DNA from 2 places in the Vibrio sp. AK197 genome. Region 1 is predicted to be linked to the other one. Evidence: predicted binding sites of a transcription regulator. Region 1 holds the regulator's gene; the other holds the start of a gene.
The links. The regulator PurR, encoded in region 1, represses purine synthesis genes. The targets are predictions, from matches to a motif close to TNANGNAAACGTTTNCNTNA.
Positions count from the first base shown of each region.

Region 2: a site for PurR is predicted at 5,023-5,042, ahead of purE (5-(carboxyamino)imidazole ribonucleotide mutase). Genes of this name have one in related genera too.

Region 1 covers NZ_CP096430.1:2,033,013-2,044,153, forward strand. The annotation lists gene mukE (chromosome partition protein MukE) at 1-260, opposite strand, end outside; gene mukF (chromosome partition protein MukF) at 241-1,578, opposite strand; gene cmoM (tRNA uridine 5-oxyacetic acid(34) methyltransferase CmoM) at 1,581-2,372, opposite strand; gene elyC (envelope biogenesis factor ElyC) at 2,486-3,289, shown strand; gene purR (HTH-type transcriptional repressor PurR) at 3,728-4,735, shown strand; cyclic di-GMP riboswitch class I at 4,894-4,986, shown strand; gene M1D72_RS16560 (TfoX/Sxy family DNA transformation protein) at 5,083-5,676, shown strand; gene M1D72_RS16565 (TVP38/TMEM64 family protein) at 5,855-6,532, shown strand; gene M1D72_RS16570 (DUF7577 domain-containing protein) at 6,551-6,880, shown strand; gene M1D72_RS16575 (alpha/beta fold hydrolase) at 6,864-7,676, opposite strand; gene glgA (glycogen synthase GlgA) at 7,831-9,306, opposite strand; gene glgC (glucose-1-phosphate adenylyltransferase) at 9,296-10,516, opposite strand; gene M1D72_RS16590 (sensor domain-containing diguanylate cyclase) at 10,832-11,141, opposite strand, start outside.
Region 2 covers NZ_CP096430.1:3,072,953-3,084,093, reverse strand. The annotation lists gene M1D72_RS21445 (hypothetical protein) at 190-1,020, shown strand; gene dprA (DNA-processing protein DprA) at 1,013-2,128, shown strand; gene M1D72_RS21435 (DUF494 family protein) at 2,131-2,607, shown strand; gene M1D72_RS21430 (DNA topoisomerase family protein) at 2,730-3,302, shown strand; gene M1D72_RS21425 (5-(carboxyamino)imidazole ribonucleotide synthase) at 3,348-4,466, opposite strand; gene purE (5-(carboxyamino)imidazole ribonucleotide mutase) at 4,470-4,955, opposite strand; gene M1D72_RS21415 (L-threonylcarbamoyladenylate synthase) at 5,154-5,711, shown strand; gene hemF (oxygen-dependent coproporphyrinogen oxidase) at 5,739-6,656, shown strand; gene aroE (shikimate dehydrogenase) at 6,726-7,556, shown strand; gene M1D72_RS21400 (DUF1488 domain-containing protein) at 7,558-7,824, shown strand; gene M1D72_RS21395 (gamma carbonic anhydrase family protein) at 7,821-8,369, opposite strand; rRNA gene M1D72_RS21390 (16S ribosomal RNA) at 8,911-10,463, shown strand; tRNA gene M1D72_RS21385 (tRNA-Glu) at 10,554-10,629, shown strand; tRNA gene M1D72_RS21380 (tRNA-Lys) at 10,631-10,706, shown strand; tRNA gene M1D72_RS21375 (tRNA-Val) at 10,751-10,826, shown strand.

The sequences.
Region 1 (11,141 bases):
ACGCTGCGGTTGATGAGCGATGTAGAACGCGGACGCAAATAGAAAAAACCTTCTGCAGCCTTGACTAGCTCGGTATTATAACGTTGATAAAACGCAGCAAGCTCTGGTTCAAAATCGCAAAGCAGTGCGTGATTATCTAAATCCTCACTGGAGATATGACGCCCAGCGCGTAACAAGCTGTCAAGCGCTGGGAACAGTGGGTTAGAAATCGCTTTTGCCAGTTTTTCTGGCATATATTCATTAATATCTGTCGATGACATTTGCTTGTACCTTTGCACCAAAATCGTTGATCGCTGTCCAGTCCGGTTGAATTGCTTGGTAATCGGATTCCGAATACCCTAAGCGTACCGCCTGGTCGACAATAATTCTGGCGAGATCAAAGTGATGAGTTTGAGGGTGCTCGGCCAGGTAATCACGAAGAACCGACCCCAAATCAATGGGTGTTTTGTCCTGCTTGTGTACCGCGAGCATGTCACCAATTCGCTCAGAGAGCTCATCATTGACTTGTTGAAATTCTTCATATTCGACTTCGAGTGGCACGTGTCCCGTCACTTCGTCATTACGAAGGACTAACGCTTCATCTCGAAGGTCCATCAATCGCTCAGCGTCGGCAAACGTAAGCAGCCATGGCGCATCAAAATACTCTTTAAGTGACTGACGCAGACGTGTACTAAACGCACGATTTTTATCCATATCAATCGCAGTTCGAATAAATTTATGCACGTGGCGATCATAGCCAATCCATAAATCAATCGCTTGCTGGCCCCAACTGGTAATGCGGTCGAGCTTCATTTGCAAGCCAAATAAGGTCTCGTCGATGATGTCGAGTTCGGGGTCCCCATGCACACGTTCTTGAATATCCAAAATCTGGGTTTGAAGCTCATCCCCTGCCGCTTGCAAGGTGTCTTGCAGTTCTTTTAACGTGGAGGAGGTTTCGGACAACAACTGTTCACAGTTATGAATCGCTTCGCGCCAGTCTTTGTTAAGCAGTTCGGCGATTTGCTCTTTCACCGTTTGCTGTTGCTCATCCATAACGCGTTGGTTGAGGTCAATTTGGTCGAAAATCTCGCCAACGGAATACCGTAACACGCCGTAAACGTTTTTCTTCCAGTGGCCAGCCGTTCCCCCCTGCTGAGCAGCTTCAACGGCTTTCGCCATTTCACCCGCCACCATCGAGAGCTGGATTGAAAGTTTGAGTTTAGAAAATTCACGGTGGCGCACATAGTAGTCGGTAATACCGACGGCCAGTGGTGAGAGACGATAAATACTGGCTCCGTCGTTAATTTCACTGGTAAAGCGGCTAATCAGACGCTGTTTCACCAATTCATTAATCGCATTGTTCGCTCGAAATGCCGAAGGCTCACCCGTATCTTCAAAGAGTCGCGTAACGATAGTGAACGCATCGTGCAATTCCCCTTCGCCTAACTCTTCGTCGTATCGCTCGTTGCTTAACACCGCAAGAGAGATCAAAAATGCTAACCGTTCGTTGGTAAGATTTAATGAGAAATCGTGTTGCTTGACCCAGCCCACCAACTCGTCAATTGGCTGGCTAGCAGCGTCCTGAGTTATCTCACTCATTATTATTCCTGTTGTTCTTTTTTCTTAGCCCATACATGAATGTATCGACCTAATGAGAGGTACGGCTCTTGTCGACAATATTTCTTTTCAAGAGCTAATACATCGTCAAACTGGTATTCGCCCATATTGGGCCCATTACCAATGTAATCATTAAAGCAACGAATACCCGACTTACCTTGAATATCAAAGCCGGCGTTCGAGATCCATTGATAAACATCTTCCGGGTATAACCCATGCGATGGTTGTAGCTTGAACCGCTTACGGTGTGGCATGCCTTCTAATATGTGGGGCAAATTGCCACAAGAGACATTTTTGTACACCAGACCATGCTGGTTATAAAACATCACAGACGCAATCCCACCAGGCTTTAGCTGCTTTAGCGCCACTTCTAACGCCGATTTCGGATCCGCCAACCATTCCATCACCGCATGAAACATCACAATATCCACCTTTTCGTTCAGGTGTTTATCAATCATTTGAATGGGAGAATGAACAAAGCGATACTGCTTAAGCAAAGCCTGCTTTTCGATTTCCTGCTTAGCAAGTTCAAGCATTTCAGAAGATAGATCACATAACGTGACGTGATGTCCGAGCCGCGCAATCTTTTGCGACATCTGTGCCAATCCGCCCCCGGCATCTAACACATGCAGTGGTTTATCCTCACCACCAAACTCTGCTAGAATCTGCTCAAGATCTTGCCAAACAATCACTTGGCGGATTTTTCCTTTATCGGAGCCGTAAATGTTTTTTGCAAATTTGTGGGCAATGTCGTCGAAATTACGGTCTTCTATCACTGGGCTTGCGTTATCATGAATTAATGTGTCGCTATTCTGTCACAAGATCCGCAGGAATAAAGAGGCATTGTCTTTTTTTATAATCAACTGATGTTTTTTCGGGCTATTTAAGTATGTTTGAGCTGAAAAAGGTTGTATCAGCGCTGCTGATGCCACTACCAGCAATGTTAATCATTGGCTTTATTGGCCTGATGCTGATTATGTTCACCACACGTCAGAAGTCGGGCTGTTTGATTGTACTATTTTCGTTTATAGGTATCTTTTTAATTGCGTTCCAACCCGTTTCTTCACGTCTTTTAATGCCGATGGAGCGCCAACATTCTGCGTTTTTCCCGGTTGATGATGCCATCGATTACGTGATGGTACTGGGCAGCAGCCACGTGGTCGATGATGATATTCCGCCAACCTCTCAACTGAGTAGGACGGGATTGATGCGCTTAACCGAGGGAATTCGGGTATTGCGAATGTACCCAGGGGCCAAGCTGATTTTATCGGGATATTCTGGTGGGTCAGAAGTCAGTAATGCTCGCATGATGGCCAAAGTTGCCTTAGCGCTTGGGGTATCAAAATCCGATATTATCTTGTTAGAAACCGCTAAGGATACCTGGGAAGAAGCGCGCCAAGCGGCTGCATTTGTGCGTAATAAGAACTTGGTCTTAGTCACGTCAGCCAGCCATATGCAGCGAGCTCTGAATGAGTTTCATGCCGCTGGTTTAGAACCCTACCCAGCGCCAACCAACTATCTGGCTCAAAAGGAAATCTCTCAAGTTTGGGAACGCTACACACCTCGAGGTAAGTATATTGAACAAACTGAAATTTTTTGGCATGAGCTCTTAGGTAAAATTTGGCAAACCCTGAGAGATTGGGCTTCAGACTATGAAGAGACCGCCATCGAGGCGCAGCACACCAACGCTTAAATGGCCGTAGTGCTCGCCTTGTATCCAGCCGAAGTTATTGCTTCGGCTTTTTTATCGATAATTTCAACCTTCAGCAAACCGTGATTCTCAATTTTCGCAATCAGTGATGTAGCTGCCAGTCTAAATTTTAGGTTATGGAAATGTATCTCAAAATCGGCGCGAACCATGCTGAAGATTGATAAAAACCGCCTATATTAACCCTGTGGTTCGTTACCTTAGAAAAATGTCAGAAAGATGAATTAGTCACGGTTTTTGTTTGCCTCAAGCAACAATGCAGTCTAGAATCTACGCCGAAAATGACTATAACTAGAAGCTTGACAGTGATGAACCGCTTAATTTAAGAGCGGTTTTTTGTATTTATAATCCGTATAAATTCCATGTCATTCAGCTTACTTATTTTACCCAACATCTAGCAGTACTTTCGAGTGGACAAACCCTATGGCTACCATTAAAGATGTCGCCCGTTTAGCCGGCGTGTCAACAACAACTGTATCTCATGTCATTAATAAAACTCGTTTTGTTGCGGAAGCAACACAAGAGAAGGTAATGGAAGCAGTCAAGGAGCTTAATTATGCTCCGAGTGCCGTTGCACGCAGCTTGAAATGCAATACGACCCGCTCGATTGGTATGCTAGTTACCCAGTCGACTAACTTGTTCTTTTCTGAAGTGATCGACGGTGTAGAAAGTTACTGTTATCGCCAAGGTTATACTTTGATTTTGTGTAATACCGGCGGTATCTACGAAAAGCAACGCGATTACATTCGTATGCTGGCAGAAAAGCGTGTAGACGGCATTTTAGTGATGTGTTCTGACCTGACTCAAGAGCTATCAGAAATGCTTGAACGTCACTCCGATATTCCAAAAGTCATCATGGACTGGGGTCCTGAGAGTTCTCAGGCTGATAAGATCATTGATAATTCAGAAGAAGGAGGCTACCTCGCCACCAAATATCTGATTGACCATGGTCATCGTGACATTGCTTGCTTGAGTGGCCACTTTGAAAAAGCGGCTTGCCAAGAACGCATTCAAGGCTTTAAACGCGCAATGAGCGAAGCCAATCTCCCCGTCAACGAGGATTGGATCCTTGAAGGTAACTTCGAATGTGATACCGCCGTCCTCGCTGCAGACAAAATTGCCTCTTGGGATCATAAACCAACCGCGGTTTTCTGCTTCAACGATACTATGGCATTGGGGCTTATGAGCCGATTGCAGCAAAATGGGATCCGCATTCCAGAAGATATGTCCGTGATTGGATATGACAATATTGAACTAGCTGAATACTTTTCACCTCCTCTGACTACCATCCACCAGCCCAAGCGCCGCGTGGGTAAGAACGCTTTTGAGATCCTGTTAGAGCGCATCAAAGATAAAGAGCATGACAAGCGAATTTTTGAAATGCACCCTGAAATTGTTGAACGCCATACAGTAAAAACTCTAAATAAATAAACAACATAGCGTACGTCTGTGATGAATGACTTATTTTCTGGATCAATCGCATACTTTGAAATCATTACCTGAACCAAGATCACATTTTTGAATATAAATCGTGATCGGTCCCGCACAACCTGTTTTATGCTGTTTCTTGATGTAACAACGTAACCAAGCCACGCACAGGGCAAACCATTCGAAAGGATGGGACGCAAAGCTTCCGGCCTTACCCATAAGTGACAGTTATGAAAGGTAGCGGGGTTGCCGATGGCAAATATGCAAATTAACAACATACTGACAATAGTTTGCATAGTTTTGCTAATCTCTCGGACCTGAACTGGTGGCATCAAACCGAGAAAATAAGCATGGACAAACCAGTACTTAAAGATTCAATGCGTCTATTCGAGCAGCTAGGCAGAGTAAAATCTCGTTCAATGTTTGGCGGATTTGGGATTTTTGTTGACGACACAATGTTCGCACTTGTGGTCGGAGATAAACTCCATATTCGCGCGAATGAGAAGTCGACAGGAGAGTTTAAAGACTTAGGTTATGAACCTTATGTCTACAAAAAACGCGGTTTCCCCGTCGTCACTAAGTACTATGCAATGCCAATGGACTGGCCAAGTAACACCGATTACATTCTGACTTTAGCAAAAGATGCACTATCGATTGCTAAGAAAGAAAAACAAACCCAGCAACAAGCGAAACCTGACCGCTTGAAAGATCTTCCCAATCTTAGGCTTGCAACAGAAAGAATGCTTAAAAAAGCCGGTATCTCTTCCGTGGAACAACTGGAAAAGACTGGTGCACTAGAGGCATACCGTGCAATCCAAGATACGCACGCTTCAGACGTGAGCTTAGAACTACTTTGGGCTTTAGAAGGTGCGATTAAGGGAACTCACTGGTCGGTGATTCCGCAAGACCGTCGCACCGAGTTGATGGCTGGATTGAACGGCTAAGTTAAGTGATACATCAGAGCCAGTGTAGCAATACACTGGCTTTTTTTATGCCTCAATGAAATTTTCTGCCTTTTGTCCGGTTCTTATTGATATTGACTTATTATGAACATTAGCTGGTCATTAAGTTCACGACTGACAGTCAATGGTCACTCGGTGTTATCAAACAAAAGGACACAAGATGTATAAGAAGATTCTGCTAGCCGCGCTATTACTGCTCATCATCGTGCTGATCGTAAGTCAAACTCGCACCTTCATTACCCTCGAATCCGCCAAACATTACCAACAGCAATTGGCGCTGTTCATCGAGCAAAATTTTGTGATTGCCGCCAGCATCTACTTTGTGGCGTATGTCCTTGTCACAGCCCTGTCTATTCCGGGGGCAACCATCATTACCCTACTTGGCGCAGCACTGTTTGGCTTTTGGTTCAGCCTGTTGCTCGTTTCTTTTGCCAGTACACTTGGCGCAACCTGCGCTTTTTTACTCAGTCGTTATTTTTTCCAAAACTGGGTACAAACTCGGTTTGGCGATAAACTCGAGGTTATTAATCAAGGTATAAAAAAAGATGGTGCATACTATCTGTTTTCTCTGCGCCTCATTCCGATTTTTCCATTCTTTGTCATCAACCTGGTCATGGGACTCACCCCAATTGCGGTTCGTCAGTTCTATTTCGTTAGCCAAATCGGTATGTTGCCAGGGACGGCCGTGTATCTAAATGCCGGTACCCAGCTCGCTCAAATTGATTCCCTTTCCGGTATTGTGTCACCATCGGTTCTACTTTCGTTCGCTCTACTGGGTATTTTCCCTATACTTATCAAATGGGTAGTACGGCGTTGGAAACTCACGCCTTCACAATAATTATTCAGTTAAGGGAAGATGGTGAAAATCTATATTGGAGAGAGTCCGGTTGATGCGCATATCGTTTGCGGATTACTCAATACCGACCTCATTGACTGTGAAGTCCGTGGCGATGCCCTGTTTTCAATCCAAGGTGAAGTACCATTTGACGATTCGACTGCGCCTTACATTTGGCTCAACGAGCCGAGCCAACACGTGAAAGCAAAACGCATCATTAAAGAATTTATGACATATAAAACTAGGCACAAAGCGGACTGGCACTGCATGCAGTGTGGGGAACTAAACGAAGGTAACTTTGCGATTTGCTGGCAATGCGGCGAACCCTACACGCCTAACTCAGTGACGTGATGCTCACTTGCTCTTGAATAAAACGAATGGAGTGTTGATTAAACTCATCTGCTTTTTCGATATTGCACACATGCCCACAATCTTCCAATTCAAGCAATCGGCTGTGTTTATGCGCAGCCACCATTTCTTTAACGGGTTGAATAAACATGTAATCCAGCTCGCCCATCACGTATAAGGTGGGAATCGCCAGTTCTTTATCTTTGAAGTAACGCATCAAAGGGTTTACCTCCGAGGTTAAGATATACCAACGTTTAAACTCCTTTTGGCATAACTTCTTCGCCTCACCGATAAACAGTAGTCGTGATTGTCTTTGATTACGCTGCGGCATCACGATATACGCAAATAATCGATATAACCACATGTAAGGGATAACATGCTTAAATACCCCACCAAGGGTAACAAGTATCTGAGAACGGGCGTTAAAGCGCGTTACAGCGCCGCCAAGAACCATTGACTGGACACGATGCGCTGCAATTTCTGCCAGTGTACGTACGATTATTGTTCCCAGTGACATCCCGACAAAATGGGCCTGAGGAATATTAAGATGATCCATCACATGCAGGATATCTCGTGACACATCTCGAAACGTGTAGCGCTGAGTAATAATATCTTGTAACAATCGGTTCGACTTGCCATGACCTCGAAGATCAATCAACAGCAAATTAAAATGCGCTTTATAGGCACGAATCTGTTTGCACCAGATAGAAGAGCTGCCGCCTGCCCCGTGGACAAAGACAACCCATTCACGACTGCTGTGGTGGCGATGTATCTTATGAAACAATAAGTTGTCTTGCATATTCACGTCATTGACCGCAGTGATTAAACTCGAGGCTGCTCAGACTACCACAGACCTTCACAACTTGGAGTGGCATAAGATCAAGAATTGCTCGTTCTTATGACCAAACGCTGAACTTTTAATCTGTGGATAATCAGCGCCCATAGTACTTGCACTAGCGATACAAGCTTTCCTTGGCTAACGCAGCGTGATAAAGCTCGAGATAGTGCTGCGCAGCATTATGCCAACTGAAATCCTTATTCATCGCCCTTTGCTGCACTTCCAGTATCCATTGCGGATTTTGCTCATACAATAACAACGAACGCAGCATGGTAATCAACAATTTGTCTGGCTCTGGCTCATCAAACACAAAGCCAGTGGCGTTGGCAGAATCGAGTAACATATCATTCACGGTGTCTTTTAACCCTCCGACGCTACGAACGATAGGTAAAGTACCATAGGCCATACTGTAGATTTGGTTTAAACCGCAGGGTTCAAATTCAGATGGCATCAAGAAGAAATCAGCCCCAGCCTCTACCCAGTGAGCAAGTTCATTGTCATAAGCCTCGATAAACTTAAATTTATCAGGAAACTGTTCGGAAATCGCCCGCAGTTGTGTGGCCATGGCCAGTTCACCCGTTCCTACAATCACAACCTGTACATCGTGTTGGAGGAAGTCACTCAAAATAGGTGTAAGGTATTGAATCCCTTTTTGATGTGTTAAGCGACAAACCATGCCATACATCGCGTGAGGCTCAGTTGGAAGCCCTAGACGCTCTTGTAATGCCCGCTTACAGTCGCTCTTACCCTGAGCGAGGCTTTGTGCTTCATCAGTATAGTTAGTAGGAATCAGTGTGTCGTTTTTAGGGTTCCACATTTGATAGTCACAGCCATTTAAGATACCCACTAAATCTGCGCTACGTTGCTGGAACTCACGCCCCATGCCATGGCTGCCAAGCTCGGTGGTGAGCTCTTTGGCGTAGGTTGGACTGACTGCGACAATTTTATCTGCCGTCATCACGCCAGCTTTCAGCATGGTGACGTGTGACGCGCTCACCGCCGCTTCCGGCACATGCTTGGTATGGAACTCTGGCAGACAGCGCAATTCGTCGTAACTAAATACGCCTTTAAATACCGCATTATGGATTGAAAGCACACTATGAATGCCTTGAAAATACGGGGTTTCTCGATAGCGTTGTCTTAATAGGTAAGGAACAAGCCCTGTATGCCAGTCATTGGCATGAATCAAATGGGGCTTAAAATCGAGCTTGGGTAACATATCAAGGCTGGCTGCACTGAAAAACGCAAAGCGCTCTCCATTATCAATGTATGCTTGGTTATGTTCAGCATACATTTGTGGGCGATCAAAATAGCGTTCACATTCAATCGCGTAAACCACCACCTCTCCTAAAGCCAATTGCCGAACTTGATATGGCGTATGTGGCCAAAAGTCCAATTCACTTTTGAGTATCACTGGCGCCTCATATAGGCCTTGGATATTGCTATAACCCGGAATGCTAAGTCGCACATCCTGCCCCAGAGATACAAGGCTTTCAGGCAGAGCCCTAGCGACATCCGCTAGGCCTCCACTCTTAATTAATCCATCAGCTTCTGATGCAACAAACAGCACCGCTAACTTGTCAGTACCCAATTTTTGCTCCTTTTGGAATGACGACAATACCGCCATCCGAGACATGAAATTGTTGCTTATCTTGCTCAAGATCAACACCAATTTCGGTTCCCGGGGCAATTTCAACGTCCTTATCAACAATAACGCGGCGCAGAGTACAACCTTCACCCACTTTTACGCTGCCGAGAAAGATACTCTCGCTTATGTCGCATTGTGAAGCAACATTAGTGCGAAAACCTAACACTGATTTTTTGATTTGCGATCCACGGACCCAACTACCGTTGCACACTAAGCTATCTACAATTTCAACGTTTTGGTTATCTGAGTTGATGTAGGTTGCTGGTGGTAATGCAGGTTGATAGGTGTGCAAGGGCCACGCGCGGTTATACAGTGAGAACGGTGGGTTTTCTTTGAGTAAATCCATATGAGCTTGCCAATAGGCATCAATTGTTCCCACATCACGCCAATACGTTTCCTCCTTTTCACCCGGAATAACGTTGGTACTAAAATCATAGACATAGACCTCACCTCGTGGGAACATTTTTGGAATAATATCGTTACCAAAATCGTGGCTGGACTCTGGGTCCTCTGCATCTTGGTTAAGTTCGTCATACAAAGCTTGCGCTTTAAAAATATAATTCCCCATTGAGACCAAGGCAGTTCCAGGTAGCCCTGGAATTGATTTAGGCTTTTGCGGCTTCTCTTCAAAACCAATCATCATTCCCTGCTCATCAATCTCAATCACACCAAATTGACTGGCTTCCTCCACCGGCATTCTGATCGCAGAGACGGTAAGCTTGGCTTGCTTTTGACGATGAAAATCCATCATCTGACGAATATCCATTTTGTAAATATGGTCAGACCCAAAGATACAAATATCCTGAGCACCAGAGAGCTCCATAAAGCGTAAATTTTGATATATCGCGTCTGCGGTGCCTTCGTACCAACGCTTCCCGGTACGCATTTGCGCTGGAACGGGTTCAATGAAGAAACGGCTGGTGAACCCGCTAATCATCCAACCTTTGCTGAGATGGCTATTGAGCGATTGAGATTTAAATTGGGTCAATACGTATAAACGCATAAAGTCCGCATTAACAAAATTGTTGAGGGCAAAATCTACCAGGCGGTAGCTGCCGCCAAACGGAACCGAGGGTTTACTTCTTGATTCGGTTAATGGTCTCAACCGAGAACCCTCTCCGCCCGCTAATATCATACCTAGTACTGCAGTCATGTTGCCTCCGTATCACTGTTATTGTGTGGATGTGGCATTGCAATTGGCAAGAGACGGAGGTATCAGCCAAACAGCACCAACACCTGAGTTACGGGGGATGTAACCCTCCAATCAACTCACTATGCAACCCTGCACTCATTATCAGTGGGCAAAACAAAACTTTACAAACGCCATTCGGTAACTTGGCCACAATGCGTAAAACTGAGACACAGAAGTTGTCAGGATACATAACCTCACAAGGACATTTCGTGAGTGAGTGCATTTGTGATACAGGTAAGACAGTTAACGATGCTGCGCCAAATCGTCGCGAAAAAACTACCCTCGGTAACGCTCTGATGTTGAAGTGTGAATAATATACACCTTATCTTGTGGCTTAGACTTCGCCATATAAAGTGCACTATCCGCTTTTGCTAGCGCATCTTGGAGAGACATCGCCGGATCAACCACCAATCCTCCGAGCGCAAATAAAATCTCCACGCCATTTGGATCATCAGCGATTTCGGTCTTAAACCGCTCGGTTAGCGCTTCCAGAGCTTGTGCCTGATGAGAGCGAATAAGCACAACAAACTCGCCATCAGCCCAGCGGCATGCACAATCGTATTCACGAACCACTTTTTGTAGCAAA
Region 2 (11,141 bases), 1.0 Mb from region 1:
ATACACTCAAAATGTTGAACTGTGCCGAATGAGGATAAACCTTGCTGGGGCAATTCTAGACATTTTATAACCCAAATGACAGCATCATCACGATTTTTCATTCTGATTCTTCCTCCAAGTTTTATTTCATTCTGTTAACAAACATGAACACTTGGTGGCGCAAACCGTGAGTTTATCTAAGGTTGGCTTATGTTACGAAGTACGATGATGGTCGTTAGTTTCATCGCCACATTACCTCTTGTTGTCCACAGTACTGAGAGTGTGACCTCCTCGTCTGTGGTAGAAAAGAGGGTTACTGATTATTTTAGTGCATTCGAGCCTCGTGTGCAGAAACTCAAGCCTCGAGTTCGTTACACAGCATTAAGTGCGACGCAAAACTCTGTAAGCATGATGCCGGACTTTAAGCAGCGATACCTGGTGACAGATGCTCAATTTGAGCAAGCACCGAAAATCGTTACCCACAACTTAGCTCATTCCTTTTTAAAGAATGATGATTGGGCGCGGTTTTCTGGAGCCCTAACTCAAGGTGTCGATGCATGGTGGGTATACCGAGCCGCTACCCGAGTTGATATTGCCGACAATCACTATACGGTTATTGAACCTGTTGCATTGGTAAAACAGGTTCATGGGCAACATCAGGTGTTGCTTCATGGTGCTATCAAGGAAGTCAGAGAGGGCGATGTGCTTCTGCCTGCCGATGTGACCATTGCTCAGTTACCTCTCCCATTGGTCGAGGACAGCATCGTGGAAATTATTGGCCATGCCAGCGAGCGAAGTTATATCGCGCCACAAGATTGGTTGATCTTGCACGGCGGGAGTTCCGGTGGGGTCGACGTCAATCAACGCTACCACCTATTACACTCAGCGATGACTCATCAAATAGTGGGGCAACTTGTTATCATGAAAAGCTATGCTCAGTTTAGTTTGGGTAAAGTCATTGAGTGGCAACCTCATTATCCGCTAAACCTCAGTGCGCTCAATTTACAGCGGGTTTGCCAAGCGATGTGCTCCAATGAATAATGCTCACTTACGAGCTTGGCTTACGCTTTACTTTACACCACGGTTGGGGCCGAAAGGTCTCAGCCGCCTATTAACTGTCGATCATCCCCTTCATCTGCTGTCATATTCTGCCAAGCAGTTAATGGCACTAGGTTTGAACTCAAAGCAGGTCGATTACCTTCGTCATCCATCAAAAATGCAATTGGACACTTGTTTCCATTGGCTTGAAAGCGGCGATGATCACCACATCATCACTCGAGATGATCCTAATTACCCTGCATTGTTACAACAAATCAGCGCTGCACCGCCTGTCTTATTTGTAAAAGGTAAGCTGAAAGCGCTAAGCCAACCACAAATCGGCATTGTTGGCAGTCGTAATGCCAGCGTTGATGGTCGCCAATCTGCAGGGTATTTCGCAAGACAGTTAACTGCGCAAGGTGTTACTGTCACCAGTGGCTTAGCGCTCGGGATCGATGGCTATGCTCATGATGGTGCTTTGCATGCGGGGGGCAACACCATCGCTGTATTAGGTGCAGGGCTTAAGCATATTTATCCGGCGCGGCATAAAGGGTTGGCGCAGCGCATTGCTGAGCAAGGCGCGTTAGTGTCTGAGTTTCATCCTGATGCCAAACCAATCGCAGCGCACTTTCCTCGGCGTAATCGCATTATTTCTGGGCTCTCTCTTGGGGTGTTGGTTGTCGAAGCGGCTGAACGCAGTGGTTCCCTCATCACCGCGCGCTATGCGACAGAACAAAACCGCGAAGTATTTGTCGTGCCGGGGCTGATCGATAACCCGCTAGCACGTGGCAGTAACCAGCTGATTCGTCAAGGTGCGTGCTTAGTTCAAAATGTCGAAGATATCCTCTCTGAGCTCAATCCTTTGCTAAATTGGGCAAATAAAGTCGAGATACCGCAACAAACTCTCAGATTTGCTGAAAATGAGGCGAAAGAAGAATTGCCATTTCCCTTACTGTTAGCTAACGTAGGAAATAAACCGACACCAGTTGATATTCTTGCTGACAGGACCAATATCCCTGTCCATGAAGTCATGATGCAGATCCTAGAGCTTGAGCTTTTAGGGCACGTGGTTGCAGTTTCCGGTGGCTATATTCGAAAGGGGAGAGGCTAGCTATGATGATGGACATACTCATGTATTTGTTCGAAACCTACATCCATAGCGATGCAGAGTTACAGGTGGACCAAGATGAGCTTGAAGAAGAATTAGTTCGAGCGGGGTTTCACCAGCAAGATATTTATAAAGCCCTCCAGTGGTTAGAAGATTTAGCCGCATTACAGCAAAGTGATGCACAATCGGCGATTTCAACCAGTGCGGCAACGTCAACACGTATTTATACTGCGAAAGAGATGGAGCGTCTTGATATCGAATGTCGTGGCTTTCTTCTGTTCCTTGAGCAAATAAAAGTGCTGACAACAGAAACGCGTGAAATGGTGATTGATCGCGTGGTGGGGTTAGAAACCAACGAATTTGAGTTGGATGATTTGAAATGGATCATTTTGATGGTGCTGTTTAACGTACCAGGAAATGAAAACGCTTATACGTTAATGGAAGAACTGCTGTACACCAAAGAGCAAGGTATCTTGCACTAAAGCCAGTTCATCCCCTTCTCGTCCTTCGCCAGCTTGGCTGGCGAAGCTTATCACTTTTTGTTGTACGCCATTTTACTATTCACACTGCGTTGGAATAGTAACAATCAATCAAGTTTGAAAGTATGAGTAAAAAAGCTGACGATAAACTGTTTTCAGCCCATGAGCACGCGCTAGATAATGAGCCGTGCCCTGAGTGCGGCGGGCAACTGCAACTGCGTCATGGTAAACATGGGCCGTTTCTTGGGTGTACACAGTATCCGAGTTGCCAATATATTAAACCCTTGCATCAAAATGACGGTCATATTGTCAAAGAACTTGGCGTGCCCTGCCCTGATTGTGGAAACGAGCTGGTACTGCGACAAGGGCGCTACGGAATGTTTGTGGGGTGCAGTGATTTTCCTAATTGCCATCATATTGAGTCTATTGACCAACCTGATAGTGACGAGTCGCAGACTGACGTACCTTGCCCTGAATGTGCTAAAGGCCATTTGATTGAACGGAAAAACCGTTTTGGTAAACTCTTTTACGCTTGTGATAATTTTCCTAAATGTAAGTTTGCCGTCAATCAACCACCGCTAGTGGGGAAATGTGAAGTTTGTGGTTTTCCATTACTGGTGGAGAAGAAGCTCGCCAGTGGGACAAAACGTCAGTGCGCTGATCGCAAGTGTCATCATGTACAATCTGAACAGCAATAAATAAAAACGGCGCATAGAGCGCCGTTTTTATTTGATGAGGTGCAATCAGGCCGTAATCTGATGGATTGCCGGGTAATGCGCTTTCGGCAGAACCTTAGACAAGGCCTGTAATTTTTCGATCAGCATGGCTTGGCTATCTGCACAAACATTGATGTGTCCCATTTTGCGCCCGGTTCGCTTCTCTTTTCCGTACCAGTGAAGGTGAACACCTGACGTGGCCATTAAGCTTGAATCGACCTGATCTTGACCAAGAATATTAATCATGGCAGTGGGGCGAAGTTGCTGGGTTGCCCCTAATGGAAAACCACACACAGCACGCAAGTGGTTTTCAAATTGGCAAGTCTCTGCGCCTTGCTGTGTCCAATGACCGGAGTTATGAACGCGAGGAGCTATTTCATTGACCGACAGCTCACCGTTGACATCAAAGAACTCTAGTGCCAACACTCCGACGTAATCCAAACTTTGAGCGACCGCAGTAAACATCTGTTTTGCTTGGGCTTGAAGCTGTGGTTCATCAATTGCAGTGGACAAGCTGAGAACACCATCCACATGAATATTTTCGGCTAATGGATAGACCACGACTTCGCCATTTTTGCCACGTGCGCCGACTAAAGAAACTTCGCGAGTAAAAGGCACAAACTCTTCAGCGACAATCGCTTGGTTATGGGATGCGAGTGCTTCAGCCATCTCAGCCCAAATGCGATCAACCTCTTGTTGGTCTTTTAGTCGCCATTGCCCTTTTCCGTCATAGCCTCCGAGCGCTGTTTTGAGCACCATAGGAATGCCAACTTGCTCAATAGCTGCATCAAAGTCTTCACGTGTTTGGATAATCGCGTACTGGGCGTTTTTAACACCAGCGGCATCAAGGAGTGCTTTTTCTAAACGACGATCGCCACCGGCTTTAATGGCCTGTGTGGTTGGAAGGAACTTGCCACTTTTTTCGCAGATATCGAGAACGTCATGAGGAATATGTTCAAACTCAGCCGTGATGACGTCAGCGGTTTGAATTGCGTTGTCTAAGCCATGGCCGATAACTGCTTTGGTTAAAGGGTGCACGATGGTTTCGCTGGTGACATCAAATGCCGAGATTTCAATATTTAATGGCGCGCCTGCCAAAGCCATCATGCGTGCTAATTGCCCTGCGCCTAGAACTAAAACGTGCATCGGTTACTCCTCCGCTGGGTTTGGGTTCGCAAGCACAGTGTCTGTTTGCTCAGCGCGAAAGGCTTCAACTTTTGCCATCACGTCGTCATCAGACGTACCAATGATTTGCGCGGCGAGAATACCTGCGTTAGCCGCTCCAGCTTCGCCAATGGCTAACGTGCCGACAGCAATGCCTTTTGGCATCTGAACAATAGAAAGTAGCGAGTCCATACCTTTTAAAGCTTTCGATTGTACAGGAACGCCCAGCACCGGTACGCTGGTGAACGCCGCAGCCATGCCAGGTAGATGTGCAGCTCCGCCCGCTCCGGCAATAATGACTTTAATGCCACGCTCTTTTGCTGTGGAAGCGTAATCCGCCAGCAATTGTGGAGTTCGATGAGCTGAGACCACTTTGGTTTCGTAGGCAACACCAAATTTATCCAGCATCTCTGCTGCGAGTTTCATGGTTGGCCAATCTGATTTTGAACCCATAATAATACCGACTTTCATCTCGAACTCCTTTAGGCTGCAATTGGTTGAGCTGATAATTTGTGGGCATTATACGGAGATTTTAAACTCAAGCAAACGTTTGCGCAGTAAGTGGCGCTTGTCACAATTATTTTCTGATTAAATTGGTTTAGTCTCGCGGTGTGAAACTTTGTACACTTAGCTCAACGTTAGCCTTGATAATAATAAAAGGAACAACCCGTGAATAATTTCCAGCAAGCGTTGAATGCATTGCAAACTGGAGAAGTCATTGCTTATCCAACCGAAGGCGTGTTTGGCGTTGGGTGTGATCCTGACGACCCGCAAGCCATTCAAAAGTTATTAACCCTTAAACAGCGACCTGTCGAAAAAGGTTTGATTTTGATTGCCGCTGATTATCAGCAGTTATTACCGTACATCGATGAATCTCAGCTCAGTGAGCAGCAACTTGAAGCGGTTCATGCGACTTGGCCCGGCCCAGTGACATGGATAATGCCATGCAGTCCTAAAGTTTCCACTTGGGTTAGTGGTCAGTTTGATTCGATTGCTGTGCGGGTAACCGATCATCCTTTGGTTCAAAGGTTGTGTCGTGAATTCGGTAAGCCGTTAACGTCAACCAGCGCTAACTTGAGTGGGCTGCCGCCTTGTATGACAACAGAACAAGTGAGCGAGCAACTCGGCGAACAACTCGTGGCCATCTTGCAGGGTGAGACGGGAGGGCGCGATAAACCCAGTGAGATTCGTGACGCCAAATCCGGTAAAGTATTGCGCCAAGGTTAAGCAACCAACAATAAGGAATGTATAGAGATGTCAGTCATTGATAAACAAGCGGTGAAGCAGTTTTTGCTTGAGCTTCAAGATTCGATTTGTCAGCAGTTAGAACAAGCGGATGGCAAAGCCGTGTTTGTTGAAGATGCTTGGTATCGAGACTCAGAAGAGCGTCTGGGTGGGGGTGGGCGTACCCGCGTGATGCGAGACGGTGACGTATTTGAGCAAGGGGGGGTTAACTTTTCTCATGTCACAGGTAAAGAAATGCCGGCTTCAGCCACGGCGCATCGTCCTGAATTGGCCGGACGCCGCTTTGAAGCGATGGGAGTGTCTTTGGTGATGCATCCCAATAATCCCTACGTTCCGACCTCTCACGCCAATGTACGTTTCTTTATCGCCGAAAAGGAAGGTGAAGAGCCAATCTGGTGGTTTGGTGGGGGCTTTGATCTGACGCCGTTCTACCCGTTTGAAGAAGATTGCCAATGGTGGCATGACACGGCGAAACAGCTTTGTGCGCCATTTGGAGACGATGTTTACGCTGAGCACAAAGCATGGTGTGACCGTTACTTCTATTTGCCTCACCGGGAGGAAACTCGCGGTATTGGTGGGCTGTTTTTTGATGATTTAAACTACTGGGAATTTAACAAGTGCTTTGATTACATTAAAGCAGTGGGTGAAGGGTACACTCAGGCGTACTTACCGATTGTCGAAAAACGTAAAAACACGACCTTTGGGGACCGTGAGCGTCAATTCCAGCTCTATCGTCGAGGACGTTATGTGGAGTTTAACCTCGTGTTCGACCGCGGGACGTTATTTGGTCTGCAAAGTGGCGGTCGCACGGAATCGATTCTGATGTCGATGCCACCACTGGTGCGCTGGGAGTACAATCATCAAGTTGAGCCAGGCTCCGCCGAAGCGTCTTTATATCAAGATTACTTACGCCCACGTGAGTGGTAACGCTTTTCCAGCTTGAGAGTTAGTGGTAGTGTCGAAAGACACAGGACGATTGTTAAATAGAGGTAGAGTATGAATACGCACATTGACCGTTATGCGGTGTTTGGTAACCCGATCGGACACAGTAAATCACCGTTTATTCATACCCTATTTGCTCGCCAAACCAACCAGCACCTTACTTATACTGCTGAACTGGCTCCTGTTGATGGTTTTGAGCAAGCGGCACGAACATTTTTTGCTCAAGATGGGCGTGGTTGTAATGTGACGGTTCCTTTTAAGGAACAGGCTTATCAATTTGCCGATCGCCTGACTGAGCGCGCGCAACTCGCTGGTGCGGTGAATACGCTGAAAAAGCTCGATGACGGACTGATCATTGGTGATAACACCGATGGAGAGGGGTTGGTTCAGGATTTGATTCAGCATCAAGCGCCACTCAAAGGCGCGCGTATTTTATTAATTGGTGCTGGGGGAGCTGCAAGAGGTGTGATTAAACCACTCCTTGATCAGCAGCCTGAGCAAATCATCATTACTAACCGTACTTACGCTAAAGCGCAGCAGCTGGAGCAACTGTTTGCAGATTACGGTAATGTTCATGCGCAGCCAATGAGTGAGATTAATCAGAGCTTTGACCTCGTGATTAATTCCACTTCAGCCAGCCTCAGTGGCGAGGTTCCGCAGGTATCTACCGCTATTTTTGGTTCAGAAACGGTGGCCTACGATATGATGTATGCTCAAGGCAAAACCCCATTTAATCAATGGGCTATCGACAATGGGGCTCTCCACGCCTACGATGGTTTAGGTATGTTGGTTGGTCAAGCGGCGGAAAGCTTTATGCTTTGGCGTGGTCTCCGGCCTGGCAGCAAACAAATATTGCGTGAACTTAGAAAAAATCTAGAAGGTTAGAGTGAATCAATCGATTTTATTTCCCGATATTCAACGCTGGGATGAGGCGAACAAGCAAGTTGTATTTCCTGCTCAACAAGGTGGCGCATTAATTGAGTGCTATGTGAGTGGTGATGAACTTGAGAAAATTTCTGGTTATACGATCAAAACGGGCGAGCAAGCGCTCGCCGTGTTTGAGGATTGCCGATTTGAATTGGAAGAGTTGGCAGAACAATTGATTGAAGACGAACTCTACAGTGATGATGGAAAAATCGTGATTGGTTGCTAATTTAGATTCTCTACGTGATTTAAAAAGTCATCTTTATTAACGACATAATTATCAGCGGATTTTTGTAAAAAAGCGCGCTCTTTATCTGTTAGAGGACGTACCTGCTTCACAGGGCTGCCAACATACAGATAGCCACTGTTCAAACGCTTCCCTGGTGGGACTAAACTTCCTGCTCCGATCATCACTTCATCTTCAATGACTGCGCCATCGAGAATAATGGACCCCATTCCAACCAATACACGATGGTGAATTGTGCATCCATGCAGCATGACCTTGTGGCCAATGGTGACATCATTGCCGATAAGTAACGGATAGCCTTCTGGGTTATCGGCGTTTTTATGAGTAACGTGAAGGACTGAACCATCTTGAACATTGGTCCGCTCACCTATCTTGATGTGGTTAACATCACCACGAGCGGCGACCAAAGGCCAAATACTCGCATCCTGACCGATTTCGATATCACCAACTAACACGCTACTACTGTCTATATAGACACCTTGGCCGACTTGTGGCGATATTCCTTTATAGCTGCGAAGTGAACTCATCACTTTTCCTCATCTAGATAGGGTATTTCGCCCAATTTACCGTTCAATGATGGTAAAAATAAGTTGTTTTGAATAGAAAACATCCAAACGACAAAAAAATAGAAAAAAACGTAAAAAAGGGGTTGCCAACGTGAGCTCGATCTCTATAATGCCCCCTCGCTGACACGGGAACAGTTCAAAACGAAAAGTTCACGAGTTAGAGGTCAAAATAAATAGTGAAGTAAGCAGTTATTTTTACTTTTAAAAAGGTAAAAAATAAAAACGAAAAAAGTGTTTGACACTCTAGTTTATCTCGCTAAAATGACCGCCTCTTTCGCAGTGACTTCGGTCACAAAAGAAGAGAAGCTCTTTAACAATATAAACCTATCAATCTGTGTGGGCACTCGTTGATGATAATCAAAGATGATTCTAGAGAATCAACTGAGGTTTCAATGAACTGAGTGACCAATTTGATGCTTTCTTTTATAAGAAGGGTATCGAGCACAGTCAATTCAACATTACTATGTAATGTAATCAGTATTCATTGAGCCAAAAAAACTTTAAATTGAAGAGTTTGATCATGGCTCAGATTGAACGCTGGCGGCAGGCCTAACACATGCAAGTCGAGCGGAAACGAGTTAACTGAACCTTCGGGTGACGTTAACGGCGTCGAGCGGCGGACGGGTGAGTAATGCCTGGGAAATTGCCCTGATGTGGGGGATAACCATTGGAAACGATGGCTAATACCGCATGATAGCTTCGGCTCAAAGAGGGGGACCTTCGGGCCTCTCGCGTCAGGATATGCCCAGGTGGGATTAGCTAGTTGGTGAGGTAAGGGCTCACCAAGGCAACGATCCCTAGCTGGTCTGAGAGGATGATCAGCCACACTGGGACTGAGACACGGCCCAGACTCCTACGGGAGGCAGCAGTGGGGAATATTGCACAATGGGCGCAAGCCTGATGCAGCCATGCCGCGTGTGTGAAGAAGGCCTTCGGGTTGTAAAGCACTTTCAGCAGTGAGGAAGGCAATGTATTTAATAGATGCATTGTTTGACGTTAGCTGCAGAAGAAGCACCGGCTAACTCCGTGCCAGCAGCCGCGGTAATACGGAGGGTGCGAGCGTTAATCGGAATTACTGGGCGTAAAGCGCATGCAGGTGGTTTGTTAAGTCAGATGTGAAAGCCCGGGGCTCAACCTCGGAATAGCATTTGAAACTGGCAGGCTAGAGTACTGTAGAGGGGGGTAGAATTTCAGGTGTAGCGGTGAAATGCGTAGAGATCTGAAGGAATACCGGTGGCGAAGGCGGCCCCCTGGACAGATACTGACACTCAGATGCGAAAGCGTGGGGAGCAAACAGGATTAGATACCCTGGTAGTCCACGCCGTAAACGATGTCTACTTGGAGGTTGTTCCCTTGAGGAGTGGCTTTCGGAGCTAACGCGTTAAGTAGACCGCCTGGGGAGTACGGTCGCAAGATTAAAACTCAAATGAATTGACGGGGGCCCGCACAAGCGGTGGAGCATGTGGTTTAATTCGATGCAACGCGAAGAACCTTACCTACTCTTGACATCCAGAGAATTTTCCAGAGATGGATTAGTGCCTTCGGGAGCTCTGAGACAGGTGCTGCATGGCTGTCGTCAGCTCGTGTTGTGAAATGTTGGGTTAAGTCCCGCAACGAGCGCAACCCTTATCCTTGTTTGCCAGCGAGTAATGTCGGGAACTCCAGGGAGACTGCCGGTGATAAACCGGAGGAAGGTGGGGACGACGTCAAGTCATCATGGCCCTTACGAGTAGGGCTACACACGTGCTACAATGGCGCATACAGAGGGCGGCCAACTTGCGAGAGTGAGCGAATCCCAAAAAGTGCGTCGTAGTCCGGATTGGAGTCTGCAACTCGACTCCATGAAGTCGGAATCGCTAGTAATCGTGGATCAGAATGCCACGGTGAATACGTTCCCGGGCCTTGTACACACCGCCCGTCACACCATGGGAGTGGGCTGCAAAAGAAGTAGGTAGTTTAACCTTCGGGGGAACGCTTACCACTTTGTGGTTCATGACTGGGGTGAAGTCGTAACAAGGTAGCGCTAGGGGAACCTGGCGCTGGATCACCTCCTTAATACGAAAGATTATTGCGATGAGTGTTCACACAGATTGATGGTTTATACGGTTTTAGAGTATTAAGCGTTCCCAAACGCTTACGATTAGTGTCCCGTTCGTCTAGAGGCCTAGGACACCGCCCTTTCACGGCGGTAACAGGGGTTCGACTCCCCTACGGGATACCATGGGTCGTTAGCTCAGTTGGTAGAGCAGTTGACTTTTAATCAATTGGTCGCAGGTTCGAATCCTGCACGACCCACCATTTCCTCCCGCGGAAATGCTTACGTTTCGGTAAGAAAATAATGTGGGCGATTAGCTCAGTTGGGAGAGCACCTGCCTTACAAGCAGGGGGTCACTGGTTCGAGCCCGGTATCGCCCACCACTCTCTAAGAATTCTTGGATACAAAATTCCAAACCAGTTCTCAATGAATATGGTTCGGATTCTGACCGTCTGAGAATGTTTAGAAAGTGGTTCTTTTTATAGAACAACACTTGCTCTTTAACAATTTGGAAAGCTGACGAATAACAACAATCCCCTTATCTTTTGATAAGCGTTGTTATTCAAATAAAAGTTCTCAAATCCTATTCTCTATGAGAGTAGGTACCAAAATACACATTCAAGTGTTCTTGGGAATAACGTCTTAGGATGTTATTCAACTTTTTGGCTCTGCTTTTTTCTAAAAAGTGGAAATAAAGA